Regions from separate parts of the Mesorhizobium sp. C416B genome, predicted to be linked through region 2. Evidence: riboswitches for the same ligand, from Rfam matches in the RefSeq annotation. Region 2 holds a riboswitch; the other holds the start of a gene.
The links. Region 2 has a riboswitch for thiamine pyrophosphate ahead of NLY43_RS06120 (YkoF family thiamine/hydroxymethylpyrimidine-binding protein). Riboswitches for the same ligand answer to the same signal wherever they lie in the genome.
Positions count from the first base shown of each region.

Region 1 (11,376 bases), 3.1 Mb from region 2:
GCACGGCGTCGGCCAGATCGTCTCGATCGACGAGCAGGAAGTTGCGGGCCACAAGCTGGAACTGTTCGTCATCGACTTCCAGAAGGACAAGATGCGCCTGAAGGTTCCGGTCGCCAAGGCGACCTCCATCGGCATGCGCAAGCTGTCGGAAGAGGATTATGTCGAGCGCGCGCTGAAGGTCGTCCAGGGCCGCGCCCGCGTCAAGCGCACCATGTGGTCTCGCCGTGCGCAGGAATATGATGCCAAGATCAATTCGGGCGACCTGATCTCGATCTCGGAAGTCGTGCGCGACCTCTACCGTGCCGACAACCAGCCGGAACAGTCCTATTCCGAGCGTCAGCTCTATGAGGCGGCACTCGACCGCATGGCGCGCGAGATCGCGGCAGTCAACCGCATGTCGGAAACCGAAGCCGTGCGCCTGATCGAGGTCAACCTCAACAAGGGCCCGAAGCGCGGCGCCAAGGCCGACAATGAGGAAGCCGAGCAGGAAGAAGCTGCCTAATCGCTTTCACCGTCGAATTCATGAAAAACCCGGCCTTGTGCCGGGTTTTTGTTTTTACCCCCTTGTGGGGTTCCAAGGACGGGCGGGACCCGTGGCTCGCCCAGGCAGGTGGCTGCGAAGCAGAGAGGATGGGGACGACACCAGACCGCACCCGGACCTTCCGTCCGACCTCTTCACAAGGGGAACGTAGAAGGCTCAGCCGCCGGCTTCCTTCTCCGCCTCCTGCTTCAGCGTCGCAATAAAACGCTTGGTCCGTTCACGCTCCGGGTTGGAGAACACCACGGCGGACGGCCCCTTCTCGACGATGACGCCGGCGTCGAGGAACACCACCTCCTGCGCAATCTTGGAGGCAAGGCGAAGGTCGTGCGTGGCCATCACCATGGTCGTGCCTTCGCTGGCGAGTTTTCCCAGCACGTCGACCACTTCCTGCGCCAGTTCCGGATCGAGCGCCGAGGTCGGCTCGTCGCAAAGCAGCACTTTCGGCGACGGCGCCAGGGCGCGGGCGATCGCCACACGCTGCTGCTGGCCGCCCGACAGCGTTGCCGGCCAATCGTCCGCCTTGTGCGCCATGCCGACCTTCTCGAGCAGCGCCAGTGCCCGCTCGCGCGCCTTTGCCGTCGGCCATTTCAGCACCGTCACCAAGCCTTCCATGACGTTCTCGATCGCGGTGCGATGCGGGAACAGCTGGAAGTTCTGGAACACCATGCCGGTCTGCAGCCGCAGGCGCTGGATGTCGCGGCTGGGGATCTTGATGCCGGGACGGAATTCCAGCGTCTCGTCGCCGATGCGCACCATGCCCGAGGTCGGGATCTCCAACAGGTTGATGCAGCGCAGCAGTGTGCTCTTGCCTCCGCCGGAGGGGCCGACGAGCGCGGTGACGCTGCCTTCGGCAATGGTGACCGTCACGCCCTTCAGCACCAGATTGTCGCCGAAGCGCTTTTCGATGTCGGTGAGGCCGATCATGAGCGCGCCTCCAGGAAGCCGCCATAGCGGTTGAGCCGCTCCTCCAGCCGCGTCTGCAAGGCCGAAAGCACCGAGCTCATCGCCAGATAAAGGATCGCCGCCTCGACATAGAGGATCAGCGGTTCATAGGTGGTGGCGACGATGCGCTGCGCCGCCTGGAACATCTCCGGCACAGTGATGGCGGCGGCCAGCGACGTATCCTTGACCAGCGAGATGAAGGTGTTGGACAGCGGCGGCACGGCGACGCGGCCGGCTTGCGGCAGGACGGTGCGCCGCATCGCCTGGCTCCAGGTCATGCCGATCGAATAGGCCGCCTCCCACTGGCCCTTCGGCACCGAGCCGATCACGGCGCGGATAATTTCCGAACTGTAGGCGCCTATGTTGAGGGTGAAGCCAATCAGCGCCGCCGGAAAAGCGTCCAGCAATATGCCGACCGAAGGCAGGCCGTAAAAGATCAGGAACAGCTGCACCAGAAGCGGCGTGCCGCGAAAGATCCAGACATAGAAGCGGACCACGGCAACCAGAGGCTTGGGACCGAACAGCCGCACCAGGGCGACAACCAGGCCGACGAACAGGCCGAGTGCGAACGATAGCAATGTCAGCGGTACGGTGAAGATCAACGCCGCCCACAGCAGTGTCGGCAACGAGTCCAGCATCAGGTGTAGCCAGTGCGGCACGAACGGCTCCTCCTTCACAGACCGCCGCGGTGACGGCAGTGCGATTGTGTGCTTCTCATATCATGCGAAAAACGGCGAGCCGTCAAAGACGGCCCGCCGCTATTGGTCATTGCCGGCAAACCGCCGGGAGATGGTCTTTACTGCGAGACATCCTGGCCGAAATAGGTATCGGCGATCCTCTTGTAGGTGCCGTCGGCCTTGATGTCGGCCAGCGCCTTATTGATCGCCGCGACCAGCTCCGGATCACCCTTGCGCACGATGACGCCGGAATAGTCGGCGTTCTCTTCCTGCGCGGCGATCTTCACATTGGCGTCCGGCTTGTGCTTCTTGAAGTCGAGGAAAGACAGGCTGTCATTGATGGTGGCGTCGGCGCGGCCGGTGAGCAGCAGCTGGATCGACTGGTCGAAGCCGTCGGTGCCGACAAGTTCGGCGCCGTTGGTCTCGGCGAGCTTGCCGAAATTCGATGTCAACGACTGTGCCGACTTCTTGCCCTTGAGGTCGGCGAAGGTCTTGATGTCGGTGTTGTCGCCGCGCACGATCAGCACGGCCTTGGAGGCGATGTAAGGATCGGAGAAATCGTACTTGGCCTTGCGCGCGTCGGTGATGCCGACCTCGTTGATCACGGCGTCGTAGCGGTTGGCGTCGAGGCCGGCGATCAGCCCGTCCCATTTGCCTTCGAGGAACTCGACCTTGACGCCGAGCTTGTCGCCGATCGCCTTGGCGATCTCGACGTCGAAGCCGACCAGCGCGCCGGAAGCATCATGATAGGTGAAGGGCGCATAGGTGCCTTCGGTGCCGACCTTGAGTGTGCCGGCCTGCTTGATCTGGTCGAGATTGGCGCCGGCGTGGCCTGATGTAACAGCCAGAACCTGAAGCGTTCCGGCGACGATGAGCGACTTGAGCCATTTCATTTCTGTGTGATCCCGTCCTTGGCCGGTGTCCGGCGCTTGTGAGAGCCGGAAACTGACAGATACAGCGCAGCAAAATAAGGAACCAGATTTCAAAAAAACGACGATCCAGAAATCAGATTCTCAAAGCAGCTCGGATCGGTGCCAATAGTCCCGATCTGCGGTGTCGATGCGCCCTGTCGGACCGCACAAAACAACCGCCATCGGCGGCGGAACCAATCCCCGGTGTGGCACGTTCATGGCTTGTTGTAGGGCGCCGCGTTTCCATTTCAAGAACCCTTGGCTGCGCTAGGCCCGAAGCAATTCCAGGAAAGTGGGAAAGCGGTTTCCCTCGGAATTGCGTCAAACAGAGATAACGGCCGCCAGGCCGTCCGAAAATGTCCGGGAGCAGGAGCGCGGCATGATCGAAGACACGGCAGGACGGACCATGGTCCGCACGGCAATGAAAGCCCCTTACCTCGAGCGCGATGAGGAACATGTTCTCGCCTTGCGCTGGAAGGAAGACCAGGATCAGCAGGCGCTGCATCAGATTACCGTCGCCCATATGCGGCTGGTCATCTCCATGGCTTCGAAATTCCGACATTACGGCCTGCCGCTCGGCGATCTGGTCCAGGAGGGCCATGTCGGGCTGCTGGAAGCAGCCGCGCGTTTCGAGCCGGAGCGCGAGGTGCGCTTCTCGACCTATGCGACATGGTGGATCCGCGCTTCGATGCAGGACTACATCCTGCGCAACTGGTCGATCGTTCGCGGCGGCACCTCTTCGGCGCAAAAGGCGCTGTTCTTCAACCTGCGGCGCCTGCGCGCCCGTCTTGCCAACGGCGCCGAGCCGATCTCTAACGCCACGCTCTACCGCGAAGTCTCGGTAGCCCTCGGCGTCTCCGAGGCCGATGTCGAGAAGATGGATTCCAGGCTTTCAGCACCTGACTCTTCGCTCAACGCACCCCTCGCCGATGAGGCCGGTACCACCGAGCGGATGGACTTCCTGATTTCGGACGATCCATTGCCTGACGAGGTCGCCGGCGACACCATCGACGTCGAACGGCGCCTGATGTGGCTGAAGACGGCGCTCCGCGCGCTCAATGCCCGCGAACTCAGGATCATCGAGGAGCGTCGGCTGACCGACGAAGGTGCGACGCTTGAGGCGCTCGGCGAGACGCTCGGCATTTCCAAAGAGCGTGTCCGCCAGATCGAGGCCCGCGCCATGGAAAAGCTCAAGCTCGCGCTGGTCAAGCAGAACCCCGAATTCATGGCAGCGTGAGATTGCCAGGAACAGGGGTACCGCCCCGAGTTATCTCAGAAAAGTTATCTCAGAAAAAAGCACTACGAAGGCTGGGGTTTCTGACGAAGACCGGCGCTATCTGTCCGTGACGATCTTGACCTTGTCGCCGGCCGAAACCGAGGCGCCCGGCGACATCGCGTTGAGCACGCGGAACAGATCGAGCTTGCGGTCGACGCCGACCATCTGCGCCGAAAGTGTGCCCATCGTCTGCCCGGCCTGTACCGTGACGACGCGGATATGCAGCGGCTTCAGTGCCGCTTTCTCGGCGGGGCTGAGCACGCGGAACGAACCGCTGACCGAGCGTGCCACCGGATCGAGTGTCGTGCTGGCCGAGGGGGCCGCTGTCAAAAGCCGGTAGACTTGGCCGCCGGCGCGGATCACCGCAATGTCGAACTGCCAGCCATCGGCGCCGGCGTGCGCTGTCGCCGCCTCGTTGCCGTCGATCGTCTCCTGGCGCACACTGGTCTCGTCGAGACCGGCCACCCAGCCGCTTCTGATGTAGTCGGTCAGCGCACGATCCTTGTCGATCGACACACCGTCGAAGCGGATCGCCATGTCGCCGGGACCGGTCGCCGTCACCGCCGCCGCCGAATTGTCGATGATGAAGCCGTCGGGCACCGTGAACGAAACGCCGAGGCCCGGATGCAGGAAGGTCTGGCCGCGCACATAGCCCTCTTCCGGCGTGTCGCCATAGAGCAGGCCGTCTATCCCGGCCAGGAAGGAATCGCGGTCGCGGGTGCCGATGCCCGGCGCGCCGAACTGGCGGGCGTGGCGCTGCGCCAGATCAATTCGCTGCGGCGTGTTGGGGTGCGTAGCCAGGAAGTCGAGGCTGGCGTCGGTGGCGCCGCTGATCGAGCGGAAATCGGTATAGGCCGACATCGACTGCAGGAAACGCCCGGCGGCATAGGGATCGTAACCCGCCTCGCCGATCGATTTGATGCCGATCGCGTCTGCCTCCAGCTCCTGGTTGCGCGAGAACTGCGCCAGCCTCAGCTTGCCGCGGATCAATGCCTGCTTGGCGGTCGGACTGTCGCCCAGCACATCGGAGACCACCTTGGTCGCCAGGCCTTCCTCGGCCTCGAGCTGCTGTCGCTGCAGACCGTGATTGGCGGTGACGTGGCCCATCTCATGCGCGATGACGGCGGCGAGTTCGGCCGAATCATTGGCCAGCGCCAGCAGGCCGCGGGTGACGTAGAGATAGCCGCCCGGCAGCGCGAAAGCGTTGACGTTTGGCGAATTGAGGATGGTGATGCGATAGGTCTGGGTCGGATTGGCCGACACCACGGTCAGGCTGCCGACAACCTTGGCCACCATGCGCTCGAGCTTGGGATCGGAATATTCGCCGCCATAGGTGGCAAGGATGCGCGGATGCTGTGCCTTCGCCAGTTCGGCAAGCTTGCTGTTGGCGGCGACATTGTCGACCGTGATCGGCTTGTCGGAAGGCTGGAAGCCGGATTCCTGCACTTCGGGAGGCGTGAACATCTGGCAGCTGGCCAGCGCCACGGCAAGGCCGGCCAGCGCGAGGAAGCGCACCAGCGGTCTGCGTTTCAAAGTGTCAGTGCCGGTCGGCAGCACGGCGTTCCTTCAGCTCTCGGCGCATGATTTGGAACCGGGGTCCGCGCCAGCGAAAAATCGGTTTCGTTGGCAATCCTGCACACATCAAAAAACCTACAGCGTTTACGCATCCGGCCGGGTGCGGCGCTGTAGGGGCAAATCACGGCTCGTGCCGGACCAGTACTAAGCGGACCTAGCCACATCGACTGGACCATGGCAAGCAAGCGCCACATCACCTGTAGCCGGTTTGGTCGTAAATTATGTCCGCTTCCGGGCAATATCGCGTGATCCGCCCGAACTTGCGCCGATATAGCGCCGAAACGCTTCAGGGCCAGTGCCGTCGAAAAAATCGCCGGCAGGTCCCGTCGCGGCAACCCTGCCATTGTCCAGAAAAACCATCTGCTCGCCGATACGGCGAGCGTCTTCCGGCTGATGCGTGACGAACAGCACCGTCATCGCCCGCTCGGCATGAACGCCGGCCACCAGGTCGAGCATGTCGTCGCGCAGTGCTGGCCCGAGCGAAGCGAACGGCTCGTCGAGCAGCAGCACTGGCCGGTCGCGCACCAGAACGCGGGCGAGCGCCACGCGCTGCCTTTCGCCGCCGGAGAGTTCGCGCGGCAGGCGCATTTCCTTGCCGGCCAGGCCGACGCGGTCAAGCGCCTCGGCGATTGCGGCGCGATCGGCGTCGGTCAGGTTGAGCGATGGCGAGCGGCCGAGCCCGACATTCTTCTCCACCGAGAGATGAGCAAACAGATTGTTTTCCTGGAATACCATCGACACCGGCCGCGCCGAAGGCGGCTCGGCGCCGACATCGGCGGCGCCGATCAGCACACGACCGGACTCCGGCGTCTCGAAACCGGCCACCAGATTGAGCAAGGTCGATTTGCCCGAACCGCTTGCCCCCATGATGGCGGTGATCTTAGATGTATCGAATTCGACATCGAACAGGAATGGCGTTTCGCCATAGCTGAACGAGACCTTGTCCAGCCGGACAGTCGTGCCTTTCTCCACAGCGGACGTCACGATCTCTCTCCCCGTCCCAGCCAGTCTGCCGCGACCACCAATGCAAGGCAGACCGCCCCGAGCAGCAAAGCCAGCCCGGCAGCATCGGCCGTGCGATAGCTGCCCATGCGCGCCAGCAGGAGATAGGGCAAGGTCTGCACCGAATCGCTGCCGAACAGCGCGATGACGCCGAGATCGCCGAGCGACAGTGCCATGGCGAAGGCAAAGCCGGTGGCCAGCGGCCGCCGGAGCGATGGCCAGTCGACCAGAAGCAGCCGGTTCCAGCCCGCAATGCCGAGCTGCGCGCACAGCTTTTCATGGCGCTCGCTCGCCGCATCATAGGCCGGGCGCATCGCGCGGATGGCAAAGGGCATCGCCATCACCGCATTGACGGTGACGACCATGACCGGCGCGATGGCAAAGACATCGCTGACCGTGCGCAGCAGGAGAAACCAGCCGGCGCCGATGACGATGGGCGGCACGACGAGGACGAAGCCGGCGCCGGTGTCGGTGGCATGTTCGAGCAATGAACGGTCACTGGACCGGCGGCGCAGCGACAATGCCCGCCGAGCCATGATCAGCGACAGCGACAGCGACACCGAAAGTAGCGCCGCAGAGAAGGCGAGACCGGCGCTGGTCAGCGTCGCCTGACGCACGGCACTCTCGCCCGCCAACCGGCCGAGATCGGCGTCGAGGCCGGACGCGACGGTGGCCGCCATTGGTCCGGCGACGAACAGCAAGGCGAGCACGATCAGGACGGCGTTGAACGCTGTTTCTGCTTTGCCGGCCAAGTGATAGCGGCGCGGCGCGACAGGCAAATTGGCGTCGCCGGTCACATTGGCGCCGAGCCGCGTCAGCGCCAGCATGACGGCAAAAGTCAGCGCGATCTGCAGCACCGTCAGCGTCACCGCTCGCGCCGGATCGAAGTCGAAACGCAGCGCCTGATAGATGGCGACTTCCAGCGTCGTCGCCGCCGGCCCGCCGCCGAGGATCAGCACGATGGTGAAGGAGGTGATGCAAAGCATGAAGACAAGCCCGGCGACGCCCGGCAGCGCGGCGCGCAGCACCGGCCACTCGATCAGCCGGAAGGCTGGCCTCGCCCCCATGCCGAGCTGGCTCGCCAGCCGCCATTGATCGGCCGGCACCGTTCCCAGCGCTTCGAGGAACAGCCGGGTGGCCAGCGGCAGGTTGAAGAAGACGTGGGCGACGAGGATGCCTGGCAGCCCATAGATGTCGGGCCAGCTCTGGCCACCGATCGCGGCGAAATAACCGGCGCGGCCATAGAGCGCCAGTATGCCCAGCGCTGCGACAATCGCCGGCAAGGCAAGGGGCACAGTAAACAGCTGCAGGATGAAGCCGCGTCCGAAGAAGCGCGGATGCCGCGACAGCGCGCGGGCGACGAACAGCGCCGGTACGACGGAAAGCAGAGTCGAGAGCGCAGCCTGCCAGAGCGTGAAGCGGACAACGCGCACGAGATAGAGGTCAAAGGCGGACGCGGCGCCGGAAAGGTCGTGCGCGCCTTCCCGGATAAGGCCGGCGAAGGCGCCACCGATCAGCAGCGCGATTGCCGCAAGCGCGACAATGCCGGCCGTGATGCGGGGGTCAGAGCGTTGCACTCTTTACCGGGCGTCGCGTTCCTTCGCGCCCCCCTCTGTCCTGCCGGACATCTCCCCCACAAGGGGGGAGATCAGCTATTTCCGCGCCCCGCTTATTCCTGCAACCTTGGCGACTGGCGAAATCGCCGACGATAGCCAATCTCCCCCCTCGTGGGGGAGATGTCCGGCAGGACAGAGGGGGGCGCCGTAGGGCACTCATCTTTCGATCATACAGCCAAAGCTACTTGCTCATCACCGCCAGCCATTCATCCACCCAGGCCTTGCGATTTGCCGCGACCTGTTCCGGGCTGAACAGCAAGGTCTTCGCCGGCTTGACCAGCCTATCAAAAGCCGGATTGAGCGGCTTGTCGGTTTTCCCGGCCGGGAACATCCAGTTGGTCTCCGGAATGACATCCTGGAATTTCGGCCCGGTCATGAAGGCCAGGAACTTCGCCGCCAGCGGGTTCTTCGCGCCCGTGGTGGTGATGCCGGCGACCTCGACCTGCAGATACTCGCCCTCCTCGAACGACGCCGCCTGGAAGCGCCCGGTGTTCTCGGCCACCATGTGGTAGGCCGGCGACGTCGTATAGGAAAGCACCATCGGCGCCTCGCCCTTGGTGAACAGGCCGTAGGCCTCGCTCCAGCCCGGCGTCACCGTCAGCACTTTGCCCTTGAGTTTCGCCCAGGCTTCCGGCGCCTTGTCGCCATAGACCGACTTGACCCACAGCAGCAGGCCGAGGCCCGGCGTCGACGTCCTCGGATCCTGGATGACGATCTTGTCGGCGGCATCGCCCTCGACCAGTTCCTTCAGGCTCTTCGGTGGGTTCTTCAGCTTCTCGGTGTCGTAGACGACGGCGAAATAACCATAATCATAGGGCACGAAAGTGTCGTCGCTCCAGCCGCCCGGCACGTTGTTTTCAGCCACCGGGCCATGTCGGACAAACAGGCCGGAAGCCTTGGCTTCCGCGGTGAGGTTGGTGTCGAGGCCAAGCACGATATCTGCTTTGGTCGAGGCTCCTTCCAGCTTGACGCGGTTGAGAAGTGCGACGCCGTCGGCCGCCGAGACGAAGTCGACGCTGCAGCCGCACTCGGCTTCGAATTCCTTCTTCACCTGGGGGCCCGGACCCCAGTCGGCAGTGAAACTCTCATAGGTATAGATCGTGAGTTTTTCCTGCGCGCACGCAGGGCTTGCCAGTAGCGAAACAGCAAGCCCAAGCGCTGGGACAAGACGGGACAAAAAAATGCGCATCGGCGCCTCCTTCATTCGTGTTGAAAGGAATTGAGGCGTCGGGCTGTCCGAAGCGTCTAATCCCTCCGCCGGTACAAACCGGATCAGGTTCAGCGGGTTGGCGAGACTGCCTCTCAGCCGGTCCGCGAAGATCGCGTCCGGCACCCCGTTAGAGCGTTTCGACACATAGGCCCGGCCAAGGTGCCACGCAAGTGGAAGTTTGCCCGAGCGTGATCCCGGAAAGTGGAATCCGTTTCCGGAAAAAGATCATGCTCCAACAAAGAGTGACGGTGCCGCTCGGCCTTCCGTTTCGTCGGCGGGGCTGGTAAGGGCCAGCGGATATGAGCACATTCACCATCCTGCTTGGCGGCGATCTCGTCCGCACGCCGCGGCTCGACCGCCAGGTCGCGGGCACGCGCGTCATCGCCGCCGACGCCGGCATCGATCATGCCCGCCTGCTCGGCGTGATGCCGGAGCTGTGGGTCGGCGATTTCGATTCCGTGCCGGCGGACCTGCCTGCCGATCTCGCCGCCGTGCCGCGGGAGGTGTTTCCTCCCGAAAAGGACAAGACCGATGGCGAACTGGCGATCGCGGCGGCATTGGAACGCGGCGCCACCAGCCTGGTGCTGGCCGGCGCTTTCGGCGGCAAGCGCGCCGACCACGCCTTCCTCCATCTGGCGCTCAGCCTGCGGCTGGCCGAGGCCGGCACAAAATTGCTGTTGACCAGCGGAGCGCAGGAAGGCGCCCCTCTGCTGCCTGGCAAGGCCGGCTTCGACTATGCCGACGGAACGCTGTTTTCGGTGCTCGGCTTTTCCGATCTTTCGGGCCTCACCGTGTCCGGCGCGAAGTGGCCGCTCGACCATGTCGAGGTCGTGTTCGGCTCGTCGCTGACCATCTCGAACGAGGTCAAGTCCAACACGACCGGGGGCGGCCTCGAAATCGCGCTCGGCCATGGCCGCGCGCTGCTGCTCGCCCACCCCTACCCCTTGCCTGAAAGCTGACATGGCCCCGCCCCTTCTCAACCTCGACGGCATAAGACTGACCTTTGGCGGCACGCCGCTGCTCGATGGCGCCGAACTGACGGCGTCCGCCGGTGACAAGATCGCGCTCGTCGGCCGCAACGGCTCCGGCAAGTCGACGCTCCTGAAGATTGCTGCTGGTCTGATCGAGCCGCAAGACGGCGAGGTCTTCCGCCAGCCTTCGGCAACGGTGCGCTATCTCCCGCAAATGCCCGACATGGACGGCTTTGCCAATGTGCGCGCCTATGTCGAGGCCGGGCTTGGGCCTGCCGACGATCCCTACCGCGCCACATATCTGATGGAGCATCTCGGCCTCGCCGGCACGGAGAACCCCAACGATCTCTCCGGCGGCGAGGCGCGCCGCGCAGCACTTGCCCGCGTCATGGCGCCCGAACCCGATATTCTGCTGCTTGATGAGCCGACGAACCATCTCGATTTGTCGGTCATCGAATGGCTGGAAGAAGAGCTTGTCCGGACGTCTTCGGCGCTGATCGTCATCTCGCACGACCGTCGCTTCCTCGAACGCGTCTCGCGCGCCACTGTCTGGCTCGACCGTGGCCAGACCCGCCGCCTCGACAAGGGCTTTGGCCATTTCGAGGAATGGCGCGACCTTGTGCTGGAAGAGGAAGAGCGCGAACAGCACAAGCTC
Region 1 covers NZ_CP100471.1:4,302,906-4,314,281, reverse strand. Annotated here, with positions in the region: gene NLY43_RS21035 (CarD family transcriptional regulator) at 1-502, shown strand, start outside; gene NLY43_RS21030 (amino acid ABC transporter ATP-binding protein) at 698-1,465, opposite strand; gene NLY43_RS21025 (amino acid ABC transporter permease) at 1,462-2,142, opposite strand; gene NLY43_RS21020 (amino acid ABC transporter substrate-binding protein) at 2,280-3,053, opposite strand; gene NLY43_RS21015 (RNA polymerase factor sigma-32) at 3,451-4,308, shown strand; gene NLY43_RS21010 (M48 family metalloprotease) at 4,405-5,811, opposite strand; gene thiQ (thiamine ABC transporter ATP-binding protein) at 6,142-6,906, opposite strand; gene thiP (thiamine/thiamine pyrophosphate ABC transporter permease) at 6,903-8,501, opposite strand; gene thiB (thiamine ABC transporter substrate binding subunit) at 8,722-9,729, opposite strand; TPP riboswitch at 9,773-9,887, opposite strand; gene NLY43_RS20990 (thiamine diphosphokinase) at 10,050-10,709, shown strand; gene NLY43_RS20985 (ABC-F family ATP-binding cassette domain-containing protein) at 10,711-11,376, shown strand, end outside.
Region 1: it holds a riboswitch for thiamine pyrophosphate, as region 2 does, so the genes downstream of both, thiB (thiamine ABC transporter substrate binding subunit) here and NLY43_RS06120 (YkoF family thiamine/hydroxymethylpyrimidine-binding protein) in region 2, are expected to answer to the same signal.

Region 2 (11,376 bases):
CGGCGAGCATCTGCGAAATCTCCTTGCTGGTCGCAGCAAAACCTTCGACCAGCGCCACCATCATCGGGAAGAAGGTGACGAGCGCCACAAGCAGGATTTTTGGCATCAGCCCGAAGCCGAACCACAGCACGATGAGCGGCGCGATCGCGACCAGCGGCAAGGTCTGGCTGACGATCAGCAGCGGGAACAGCGCGCGGCGCAGCGGGGCCAAGAAATCGACCAGCGCCGAAAGCATGAAGGCAGCGACCAACGAGCAGGCGAAGCCGGCTGATGTGGCGCGGATGGTGGGCAGCGTGTTCTCGGCCAGGGCGGCGCGATGCTCCCAGGCCTGCTGCAGCACGCGCGACGGCGCCGGCAGAATGATGGGGGCAGCGCCGCCATAGCGGGCGTAGAGTTCCCAGGCCGCGAGGAGCAGGGCGAAGGCGCAGGCGGCGGGGATGGTCTTGGCGATGGCTGCGGCTAATCTCCCCCCTCGAGGGGGAGATGTCGCCGAAGGCGACAGAGGGGGTCGTCTCGCATAGAGCGCCCACGCCTTGCCTATGCGAAAAGGAAGTCGGCGCTCCACGCGGTGGGACCCCCTCTGGCCTGCCGGCCATCTCCCGCTCAAGGGGGGAGATTCGTGGGCATCGCGGTCTTCGCCAATCGCCAATGGCTCCCCTCCTCTTTGTGCTGAGGGGTCAGAGGCATCTCCTCCACGCAATGGGTCAGATAAACCAGCCACGGCAACATCCTCGAGGAACGACGCTTGAGCCGCGGCTCAGACCCCGCTCGGGCTGTTCGCCGAAATCGTGATGTCGAGGGTGACGTGGCCGGCGCCGGGGCCGAAGCGGCAGAAGGCCTCGTTGAGCGTGGCAAACACCGCACCGGCATCGCCGCGCAGTTTGGTGCAGAAGTTCTTTGAGCGTTCAAAGACGCCGGACTGCTTCAGGAAATCGATGCAGCCATAGATCTCGTCCATATGGTCGCCTGTGCCCATCACATAGAGCGAGAACTGCGCCGCCACCGGCTGGCCGGTCGACGGCGTGGCCTGGACAGCGCGGATCGCGGCGATCTTGCGCTCGTGCAGCGGAATGGCGGGGCCGCCGGTCTCGTCGGAGCGGCAGATCGGATCGTCGGGCTCGCCCGGACAGCCGCGCGAGACCGCTGCCGAAAGCACGCAGTGCTTGCCGCTTCTGGCCGCCGCGACGAACAGGTCGCGCATGGCGGGAAACAACACCTCGGGCGGCCCGACCATAAGCGTCGAGATGTCGTCGGTTTCGATCCGCAGCCGGTCGCGCCACGGATCGAGCGCGCCGAGCGCGCCAAGGATCACGCCGACGAAATCGTCGGTCATGGGATAAAGGGAAATCTGTGCGCCTGAAAACATCGCCCGCCTCGCTCCGCTGGTATTATCCAGATCAGCTTTAGGGTCCGAAGGCTTGCCGCCCTCATCTCAGCCCCGACCATACGGAGCACCCCTGTGGATGAGCGGGTTAAAGCATTGTTCGCGACATTGGGGAAGCCGTTTGTTGAAGGCACTGCGGCAAAGTGTTTTGGGCCAGACGGGCCGGGCGCCCGGGCGTTCAGAGCGACTCGTCAGTTCGTTGCGTTATAAGGTTTCCACGAACTTCTTATAACTGCGTTGAAATTCAAGCTGATAAACGGTTTCTGGATTTCCTTATCCGCGACCCCATCCGGACTGCGCTCCTGCATCGCTCGGGCTTGCCTGTGCTGGTCCCCTCGCCCCAGCGCTACGCCATCCACAAGCTGATCGTCGCCTCGCGACTCGGCCGAGCGCTGGGGCCAAGCGGGAGAAGGATCTCCATCAAGCGCGCCTGCTGACCCAAGCGCTCGAAGCCACGCGTCGCCAGGACGACCTTGCCTTCGCCTTCATGGAAGCGTGGGACAAGGGCGAAAACTGGCGCGAGACGATCCGGCGCGGCCTGAACCTGTTCGACGCCGACACGAGGGAAACAGTCAACACCATCGTGGGAAAAGCCCTCCGCGAGATTGGTGCGACTCCTGAAGGATTCACGATGCGTGATTAGCTGAAGCGACCGCTGCTATATTCATTGCCATCGTCCCAATTGTACGAAATTGGCTTGACGCTGATTCGTACATAAAGTACGATATCTCTTTTTGCAGAGAGGAATGTCCTTGAGCACAGCGAACCATGTTGCCTTCGCCGATCTCTCTCGTCCTTTGCCGTCACCCCCGTCGTTGCCGCCGCCTTTGTTGCCCTTGTCATTCGATCAGTGCCAACGTCTCGCCGGGGCCTGGCGAATGGCCAGCCAGGACATCGCCGACGACATCCGCTTCATCCGCCAATATCTGAAAGTCGTTGCCGAGAAGGACGAGAGGCTGTCGACCGGCACCCTTGTTCACAGCCGCGCCTATGTCGAGGCCTGCGCCGGCTGGCTGCCACAGACTGTAACGCGCTATCTGCGCCACCTGCGCCAGATCACCGAATGCGAACTGGCTATGACAGCTGCCGGGATTCGCTTTGCGCTGTCGAGTTATGCCTGGGAGGCATGAGGGGCGGCTGTCGCCAAACACAAGGAATTGCGCTGCCCGTCGCAGGCGCAATTCGTCAGGTTGAGAGGCTCGGGCGCGCCTGAACGGCGGGCGCCAAGGATGGCCCGGCCAGCGAATTCCGGCCTTGCTTTATTTCGACTGGCCTTATTTCTGGCCTTATTTCGATTTGGCTTTGCCGGACTTTGCGGCGGCAGGCTTCGCGGCCTTTGGCTTGGCGGCTGCCTTGGCGGGCTTGGCGTCAGCTTTCTTCGCCGCCTTTTTGGGCTTGGCGACCGCGCCATCGACTTCAGCCGTGGCCTGCTCCCAGTGTTCCTGATGCGCGCCTTCAGGCCGGCCGGCCTTTTCCCAGATCTCGTGCGCGCGCTGGCGAATGCGGTCCTGTTTGTCGTCCGTCACTTAAGCCTCCGTGGTTGGGTCCGGTCGGTTGGTCCAGATTCCACGAAAACATTAGCCGAAAATTCGGCCGGCGTCTTGAGTGACGAGACATCTCAGCGCGGGTCGGAAATCACCGCAACGCCGAGCAGCGCCGCCTTCTTGACGATCAGCCCCGCGAGGTCGGCATCCGAACGATCGGTGCCGGTGCGCTCCCGCAGGAGCGCGATCGCTTCCTTCATCGATAACAGCGCCGTGTTGCGCTCGGCCAGCAACTTGTCGCAACACGCCGCAACATTGGCGGAGTTCGGGGTCTCGACATGCGGCAACATGGCAATTCTCCTTTCATCATGTTCATCATTCGGCCCTGCCGCCCTTTTAGGAAGAACGACAGGGCCGTATCACCGATGAATGGTTAGGTTGTCGAGCGTTACTCGACCACCTCGACAATCCTGCGCGTGCTGGGGTCGACCAACACGGTATGGTTGTCGACGACGGCGTATCTGTACTGAACGTCGGGAACCTCCTGCAGCTCGACAGTATCAGGCAAGGCAGTGCCGACATTCAATTCGACGCCGAGCAGATTGACCGAGGCAAGCGGATGTTTCTTTACGTACTGGTGCACGACCGTGCGCTGTTCCGGGGTGATGATCACCTGCTGCTGTGCCGGCTGCGTGACGATGACCTCGTCGGCGGCGGCAATGCCGATACCAGCGATCATGGCGAGCCCGGCGACGGCGGGAATAAGGATGGTTTTCATCTTCGTCTCCTGTCGTTGTTGGCGAGCTCCGCCGTGTTCCCGCATGAGGCGAAAACAGCGCAGATCGAGGTGGCGGGCTCCTGGAGGCAAACGCAGCCGGTACGGTCTTGTTCCGCAAGCGGAGACTAAATTGATCGGCTTCCCGGTCATGCCAGCAGAACCCGCACCCGCAAGATTCGCATTGAAGCACAATCCCTCAGGAGACCTTCGACATGGATGATGCACGGCTCCAATTCCGGGCGATTGCGGCCGGCGCCGGCATTGATCCGGTGACCGCGTCGCCCGGCCAAGACGGGAACCGACCGCCTTCGTGCCACGCCGTGAAGTTTCAAGCAAAGGTCATTGCTTCGGCGGCTGCGCAGGCACCTCGCCAGGCTTGATCACCGGCGTCTTGCCCTGGTCCGGCGGCGGCTGCGTCATACCCTGGTCACCACTGGGCGGCGGCTGCAGCACGCCGCCGCAGGGACCGAGCGTGCTGGTCGATTCGCCGCCGCCATTGGCGACCGGCGGCTTCTGACCATCGTCCTGAGGCTGCGCCTGGCAAGGCGCGGCAGGGCCGTGCTGGTCGCCATTGTCCTGCGCAGCCGCCGGGTCGGCCAGCGCCAGGAGCAGCACGCATGGGATGAGGGGGAAAGTCTTCATGGTCCAGCTCCTCTGGATTCATCTCCTTGGCAAAGCAGACTAGTCCTTGGCAAAGCAGACTGGCGGCAATTGGTTCCACGGAGATGGAGTGGTTGCCGGAACCTGACAGCCGGAAGTGAGTTCCACCTTCTCGACGCAAAGCCGCCCGGAGGAGGCAATCATGGAAGAACGAAACAGAAAACCCAATGACGAGGTCGAGGCGCCACCGAGCAAAAACGATGCCCGCGACAGGATCGCCAATGACGAGGTGGAAGCGCCGACGCCGCGCCGGCAGGATTGGGATGCGCTGCGTGGCGCAACGGTCCTGCCCGACGGAGCAGATGAGGAAAGCCTGCCGGACACCACCGGTGTCGAGAAGGAAGGCGAATTGCCCGAGGAGGATGACGACAATCCCTACCAGGACAGTGACGATGCCTTGCCCGACGACGCCGAGGAAGCCGCCATTGGTCACGATCTGGCGAGGCGCGGCGGCCCGTTCGACGACGTGTAAGGCAGCGACCGCGGACTTTCGAGAGGTTTCCCGGGACGTCCACGCCGTCACCAGTTGGACCAAGGATGAGCTGAAGGCGATGCCGGAGCATCGCGATATTTCGAAGGATCCGGCTGGCCGGATCCTTCGTTTAAGGCGCCTTGGCGGTTTGGCTTAGCCCTTGTGGTCAAGGGCTGGACGGCGACAATCTCGGCACCTTCGACAGCCGAGAAGCAGCCGAGAAGCACGAACGCGAAGCCCAATATTTCAAGCGCCGTCGAGGCCGCTCGCCTGAAATCTTCAAAGTGCGCAAGAAATCCCCGCCGCGGGCGGTGCAGACACGCTCCAGCATCGCAACGCTGCGAACCGGGCCATCGCCCGCCGGCACTTGAGTGCCGACGGGCTCTGACCTTCAGTTCGACCCGGGATCGCCGAGCGCCTCGGTGACGAAGGACGCCGCGATCAGGTCGTCGGCGTCGAGGCGTAGGGAGCCTTCGACACCCCCCATGATGGCCGCGACCTTCTGGAAGGTCTGCATCTCGTGTTCAGTAACGCTGGCGTCTCGCATCCTGGCTTTCAGATCGGCGATGCGTCGGCCCAGTGAGGCCGACGTTCCGATTTCTCTGTTCGACATGGTGGCCTGCTCCTCCCCCAACCCATGCTGTGGACGTACTCAAGTCTGCCTATATATAAGGCAGCGCGAATACAGTCGCCGCAACGCGCGATATCTGGGAAGGTTCCGGCGCCAAATAGTCACGAAATAATACGTGGTGGGACTCGGGTATGTTGAGCGCCGACGCGGCGATAGACACCGCAGCCAGCGGCTGCGGCCATCGGCCTGGCAACCCGTGTCGCGGGTCGCGAATGCGGGTCGGACTTTGATCGCCGCGCGCGAACAGTCAGCGAGAGGCCGGAACCACGCCGGACACCGAGCGCGCCGTTTCGGGCGAAAACACCACGAAAGCAAAAACCAGAACGGCAGCGGCGATAATGAGCGAGCCGCCGGCGACGATCGGTTCAAGCGCCGGGTTTCCCTGCAGCATCACATACAGCGCCGGCAGCATGATCACCAAGCCGAGAGTGTAGAGCCCGTAGTGGATCATGGCGACGCGACGCGCCGCCTTTTGCGGATTGAGCGCGTAGTAGCCGCCGAAGATGGCGCTCGTCACCCAACCGAGCAGATTGATATGCGCGTGCGCCGGAAAAGCGGCGTGGTCGCCCGAGATCGCCATCTGCAGGCCGGCCGCAATCCCCAACATCAGGAACAAGATGGCAGTTTTGAAAAAGAGTTCCGAAACCCTCGGCATGTCATTTCTCCCCCTATGCGGTCTGCGACCGCTTGCGTCCTGGAGAATACACCCACGCGCAGAAATTTTCCACGCCCCGCTTATGGGGCCATGCCTGCACAGCTTTTTGCACGCTGTTCGACTTTTCTGGCTGCCACAACCCGGCGCCGCCCGCTACGGCGTCAGCAAGATGTCGGCGCCCGCTCGCTCATCGAACACCACCGCGCAGCCGCGCCCCAGCGCCACTGCCGACAGCGCGTTGGCCACCGTCTCGTCCGGCGATACGAAATCACCGGTCAGCACTCGCAACTCCTCTACCGCCCTGGCCATTGACACGCAGTGCCCGGCAACGCGATCGCTCGTGCAGGCGTCAACGACGCTGACGAGGTCGATCATCTCGAACTGGCCCATACCGGCCTCCACAAAAACAGCGTCCCGTCGCGGATATGAACGCTGAGGCGAGAGACAATGTTCCGCAGGTCCGATGCCCAGGCGGAGCACTCGACAGCCCGATCTGGAACGGACCGGCCGGCGACAACCGCTTCGCTTGACAATAGGCCCTGTTTGTTCTCTATTTGTTCGGCAAAAACGCCTCTCACAACAGACGCGGCTAATGCTGCAACGCCGCAAAGGGAACGGTCGGGATGGAGCCCACCATCCTGCATGCGGATCTCGACGCCTTCTACGCCTCGGTCGAGCAGTTGCTCGACCCGGCGCTCAGGGGCAAGCCGATCGCCGTCGGCGGCGGCGTCGTGCTTGCCGCCTCCTACGAAGCCAGGGTTTTCGGCGTGCGCGGCGGCATGCCCGGACGACGCGCGCGCGAGCTTTGCCCCGGACTGATTTTCGTCGGCGGCCATTTCGCCGACTATCAGCGGCTGGGCGACGCCGCCATCACGGTGCTCGACGATTTCACGCCGCTGGTCGAGCGGATTTCCATCGATGAAGCCTTTGCCGACGTCGCCGGCTGCACGCATCTGTTCGGGCCGCCGGCCGAGATCGCCGCCACGGTGCGTCGGCGCGTCCGGGCAGAGCTCGGCCTGCCGATCTCGATCGGCGTGGCGCGCACCAAGCATCTGGCCAAGATCGCCTCGCAGGTGGCCAAGCCCGACGGGCTGGTGGTGGTCGATCCGGACACCGAACTTGCCTTCCTGCATGATCTGCCGGTCGGGCTGATGTGGGGCGTCGGCCCGGCGACCAGAGCGCGGCTGGCCGAGATCGGCATCGAGATCATCGGCCAGTTGGCAAAGACGCATGGTGGGGCGCTGCGAAGATTGCTCGGGCCCGCCGCCGGCGAAAAGCTGTCGTCGCTGGCATGGAACCGCGACCCGCGAAAGCTCGAAACCCACAGGCGGTCGCATTCCGCCGGCGCGCAGTCGGCGCTTGGCAGACGGCCGGCCGAGGCGCGTATCTTCGGACCCGTCCTGCTGCATCTGGCAGACCGGGTCGCCAGCCGGCTCAGGGCGAAATCACGGCCCGGGCGCACGGTGACGGTGCGCGTGCGTTTCGCCGATCTGCACGCTGTCACACGCTCGCTGATGCTCGAGCAGCCGATTTCGGCAACCGCGATGCTGGCCGAAATCGCCGGGGAGCTGGTGCGCGGCGTGCTGGCCGCCAACCCTCGGGAGAAGACCATCTCGCTGCTGGCGATCTCGGTGTCGCAGCTGGAAGAAAGTGTCGAGCTACAGTTGGAGCTGCCGCTCGGGCTTGCCGACGAAAAGCAACGGCCCGGCAGCAGGCAAGGCCTGGCGCGCTTTGGCGCCGACCGCGCCATCGACAAGATCCGCCAGCGCTTTGGCAGAGAGGCTGTCGGCTATGGCGCCGTGGCGCTGGAAGCCCGGCGCTCGGTTCCCGACGCCTTCCGCGAACTGGCGGAGAAGGAACTGTGAGTGCGGCGCGACGGCAAGGCCAATGTTTAGGCTGGACCCCTCCGCGCTGCATTGCCGCTCTGTTTGAGCAGGCCGACCAACCAGGCCAGACCCGCCGCAGTTTCGGACATTTTTCGCACCGCAACCCGGCCACGCCATGCACGCCCAAGAACAACGCTTTGTCGATGAAGGTGGACTTGCAGTTAGCGCATCGGCGCCAAGAAAAACCGGGATGGGACAGCGAGGCCGCGAAGGTTGACAGTGCCGATCCGTCTGGCATTATCGCGTAAGCTTGGAGGATTCACTATGAAGAAAACCTATTCGAAGCCTGTTCTGGTCAAAAAAGGCAAGCTTTCGCAGGTTACGGCGCTCGCCAATGGAGCGGGTTCCGGCCCGATCGAGTGAGGTCGTTGAGTCGGACTGTCGCCTGATCTGGCGGCCTCGCCTGACACTGGAGATGCGGCATGAAGAAGACCTATTCGAAGCCGGTGCTGGTCAAGAAGGGCAAGCTCTCGCAGGTTACAGCCGACAATGGTAACGGCTCCGGGCCGGTCGCAGTCTAGCAGCCGATTATCCGACGCCTCGTGCCGTCTGGCCGGGAACAGGGCTTTGGGTGCCCGACGTGGAGAGTGGATAATGAAGAAAACCTATCTGAAGCCGGTGCTGGTCAAAAAAGGCAAGCTCTCGCAGGTCACCGCGAACGGTGCTTCCAATCCGCGCTAAACCCTTTCACCCCGATTAATCGCGACACGCTTTAGCGCGCAACCACCAGATCGTCGAGCACGAGCTGCCAATAGTGGCTCGTGGAGAGGCGCACGCGCGTCACCGCCGCCAACATCGGCGCATAGTGGACGGGCGCCAGTGCCGACAGGACGATCGTGTCGCTGGCGATCAGCCGGTCGCCAAGCCAGCTCTCGACCAGTGCGGTTTCGCCTTCGGACTTCAACCATGCCGCCGTCAGCATCACGGAATGGAACCCGAACGGTTTGTCGCTCGAGAATTCGGCCGGGTGTCCGCTGCTCGTATAGCAGACATGGTCTCCCGAGATATTGCCGTTGACGTAGCCTTCGCTGCCTTCGGTATGATCGCGCGCCAGTGCGTTCAGGTTGAACCAGGTCAACCCGGCATAACCGGACGGCACCTTGCGCAGGCCGCGCGTCGTGACATCGTCGAAACCGATGGCCTGCAAGGACGCGGCGCTGTCGACAGCCGCGTTCTCGGGCGACAGCAGGCCGAGCTCGGTCGGGTAGGCCGACAAGACCAGTCGTCGTTCCCTGCCATCGCCGGTGACTTCGATCGCGTCGGCGTCATCGGGCAGATCGAGACGGAAGCCAGCGCCAGCACTTAGCGGATGCACCGCCACCTCTTGCCCTTTCGCCATCACCGAGATGCTCGCCGAGACACCGTCCGCTACGCGGCCGCTGAGCCGGCGTATCGCAAACAGGCCGACCGGCTGCAGCATTGCTTCCGAGGCCAGCCCGGTGGGCGAGCCCGGCAGCGGCCGGAGGTGCTGCGACTGGACCTCGTTGGCGCTGCTGGAGCGCCAGCCGGGCGGAACCGACACGGTGAAGCGGTAGCTGCCCGGCACATGGATGGGCGCGGCCCGACGTTTCGCCGACGCCAGGAAATTGGCAAAGCCGCCGCGGTTGCTCCGCGCCGCGGCGACGAAGCGGCCGTCGCCATCATGCAGTCTGACCATGATGCCGGCCATCGGGCGGTCGCCGAGCCCGTAGCGGCCGTCGCGATCGGCATCGAAATAGACAAAGGACGAATGATTGAGCTTGCCGTGGTTGCCCGACCAGTCCCGGCGCACGGCGTAGTCGTTGGCCGGATCTTCACGAAGCCGGGCTCTGAGACGAGACCGCGCCAGCCGCCAGGCGAGAGCCGCAACGACAGCGGCGAACCCGACAAGGAGTATTGCCTTGATCACGGACGGCTCAAGCAATGCTGTCGGCCCTGCTCATCTGGATCTCGTGCACATACATCGTTCCATATATCGATGCTGCAGGCGCTTGAGCAACCGGACACGGGACCGGCGGACCACGGCATCGGCGTCACATACCCATTTCAGGCACTTATTCCGGCGATGGCACCGGCGGCTTGGTGGTCAGCGCGGCTCCGAAGGCGGCGACGACCACGGCGGCGATGCCCGCGCATTGCAACGGGCTCAGGATCTCGTGCAGGAACAGGAAGCCGGCCAGCGCGCCCAGCGCCGGCTCCAGACAAGTCAGCGTGCCGTAGAGCCTGGCCGGCATCCGGGTCAGCGCCACCATCTCCAGCCAGAACGGCAAGGCGCTGGAGAACAGCCCGACCAGCAGCGCGCTGACCAGGATCGCGGGTGCGATCAGGCCGGTACCCGCCTCGGCGAGGCCGAACGGCAGGGCGAGAGCAGCGGCAATGACCAGCCCGTAAGCCGTGGTCTGGCTGCCAAGCTCGGCGCCCGCCTTTTGCGCAAAGACGATGTAGAGCGCCCAGCAGCCGCCGGCGGCCAGCGCCAGCATCACGCCGATCGGGTCGAGTGCACTGCCGGAGTGGATGAAGGGCGACAACAGCAATATGCCGGCAACGGCCAGCACCACCCAGACGAAGTCGGTGGCGCGCCGCGACGACAGCGTCGCCACGAGCAGCGGGCCGGAGAATTCGAGCGCCACCGCGACGCCGAGCGGGATTCTGGCGAGCGCTGCATAAAACAGCAGGTTCAGCGCCGCGAGGTTGACGCCATAGGCGATGAGCCAGGGCAGCACGGCGCGCGACGGCCGCACCCGCCACGGCCTCAGCACCGCCGCCAGCATCAGCGCGCCCAAGGCCAGCCGCAGCGCCGTGGTGCCGTTGGCGCCGATCAGCGGAAACAGGCTCTTGGCGAAGGTGGCGCCGATCTGGATCGACACCATGGCGCCAAGCAACGCGCCGATCGGCAAGGCCTTCGCTTCAGCTGCGGCAATCGACGTCGACGTCAATTCCAGTCCCTCCCCACGCGACCAGCAGGCCGTAGCGCAGGCTGGAGATAGGGATAAAGGGCCTGGCTGTCGTGTGGCACGAGCGGGCTGTTGATAGGGCAAGGGTGGGAGGCGAACGCCGACGCATTTCCTCTCCCCCGTCGATCGGGGGAGAGGAAAAGAAGCTAGCTCGCCAGCCCATACACCAGGCTCACACGTCCATCCGAAAGCGCCTCGGCCTTGCGCAGTTCCAGTCCGTGCCGGGCGTGCACCATGCCGAACAGCGCCTTGCCGTCGCCGGCGAGCAGCGGATAGACGATCAGCCGCATTTCATCGACCAGGCCGGCTTCGATCAGGTTGGCGGTGATGCGGGCGCCGCCCATGAGGTAGATGTTCTTGCCGGGCTCGCGCTTCAGCGCCGCGACGTCGTCGAGGCGGCGCAGGAAGCGCGTCGAGGCCCAGGCTGACGTCGTCATGGTGTTCGACAGCACATAGTGCGGGGTTTTCGCGGCAAAGCGCGCCCATTCGAGTT
Region 2 covers NZ_CP100471.1:1,207,734-1,219,109, forward strand. Annotated here, with positions in the region: gene NLY43_RS06115 (ABC transporter permease) at 1-502, opposite strand, end outside; gene NLY43_RS06120 (YkoF family thiamine/hydroxymethylpyrimidine-binding protein) at 758-1,366, opposite strand; TPP riboswitch at 1,357-1,469, opposite strand; gene NLY43_RS06125 (GSU2403 family nucleotidyltransferase fold protein) at 1,528-1,821, shown strand; gene NLY43_RS06130 (hypothetical protein) at 1,872-2,027, shown strand; gene NLY43_RS06135 (hypothetical protein) at 2,263-2,514, shown strand; gene NLY43_RS06140 (DUF2934 domain-containing protein) at 2,671-2,910, opposite strand; gene NLY43_RS06145 (hypothetical protein) at 3,003-3,218, opposite strand; gene NLY43_RS06150 (DUF1236 domain-containing protein) at 3,317-3,646, opposite strand; gene NLY43_RS06155 (hypothetical protein) at 3,986-4,288, opposite strand; gene NLY43_RS06160 (hypothetical protein) at 4,449-4,778, shown strand; gene NLY43_RS06165 (hypothetical protein) at 5,170-5,391, opposite strand; gene NLY43_RS06170 (heme-copper oxidase family protein) at 5,657-6,064, opposite strand; gene NLY43_RS06175 (hypothetical protein) at 6,218-6,454, opposite strand; gene dinB (DNA polymerase IV) at 6,688-7,929, shown strand; gene NLY43_RS06185 (hypothetical protein) at 8,215-8,313, shown strand; gene NLY43_RS06190 (hypothetical protein) at 8,373-8,471, shown strand; gene NLY43_RS06195 (hypothetical protein) at 8,663-9,838, opposite strand; gene NLY43_RS06200 (EamA family transporter) at 9,984-10,865, opposite strand; gene NLY43_RS06205 (dihydrofolate reductase family protein) at 11,030-11,376, opposite strand, start outside.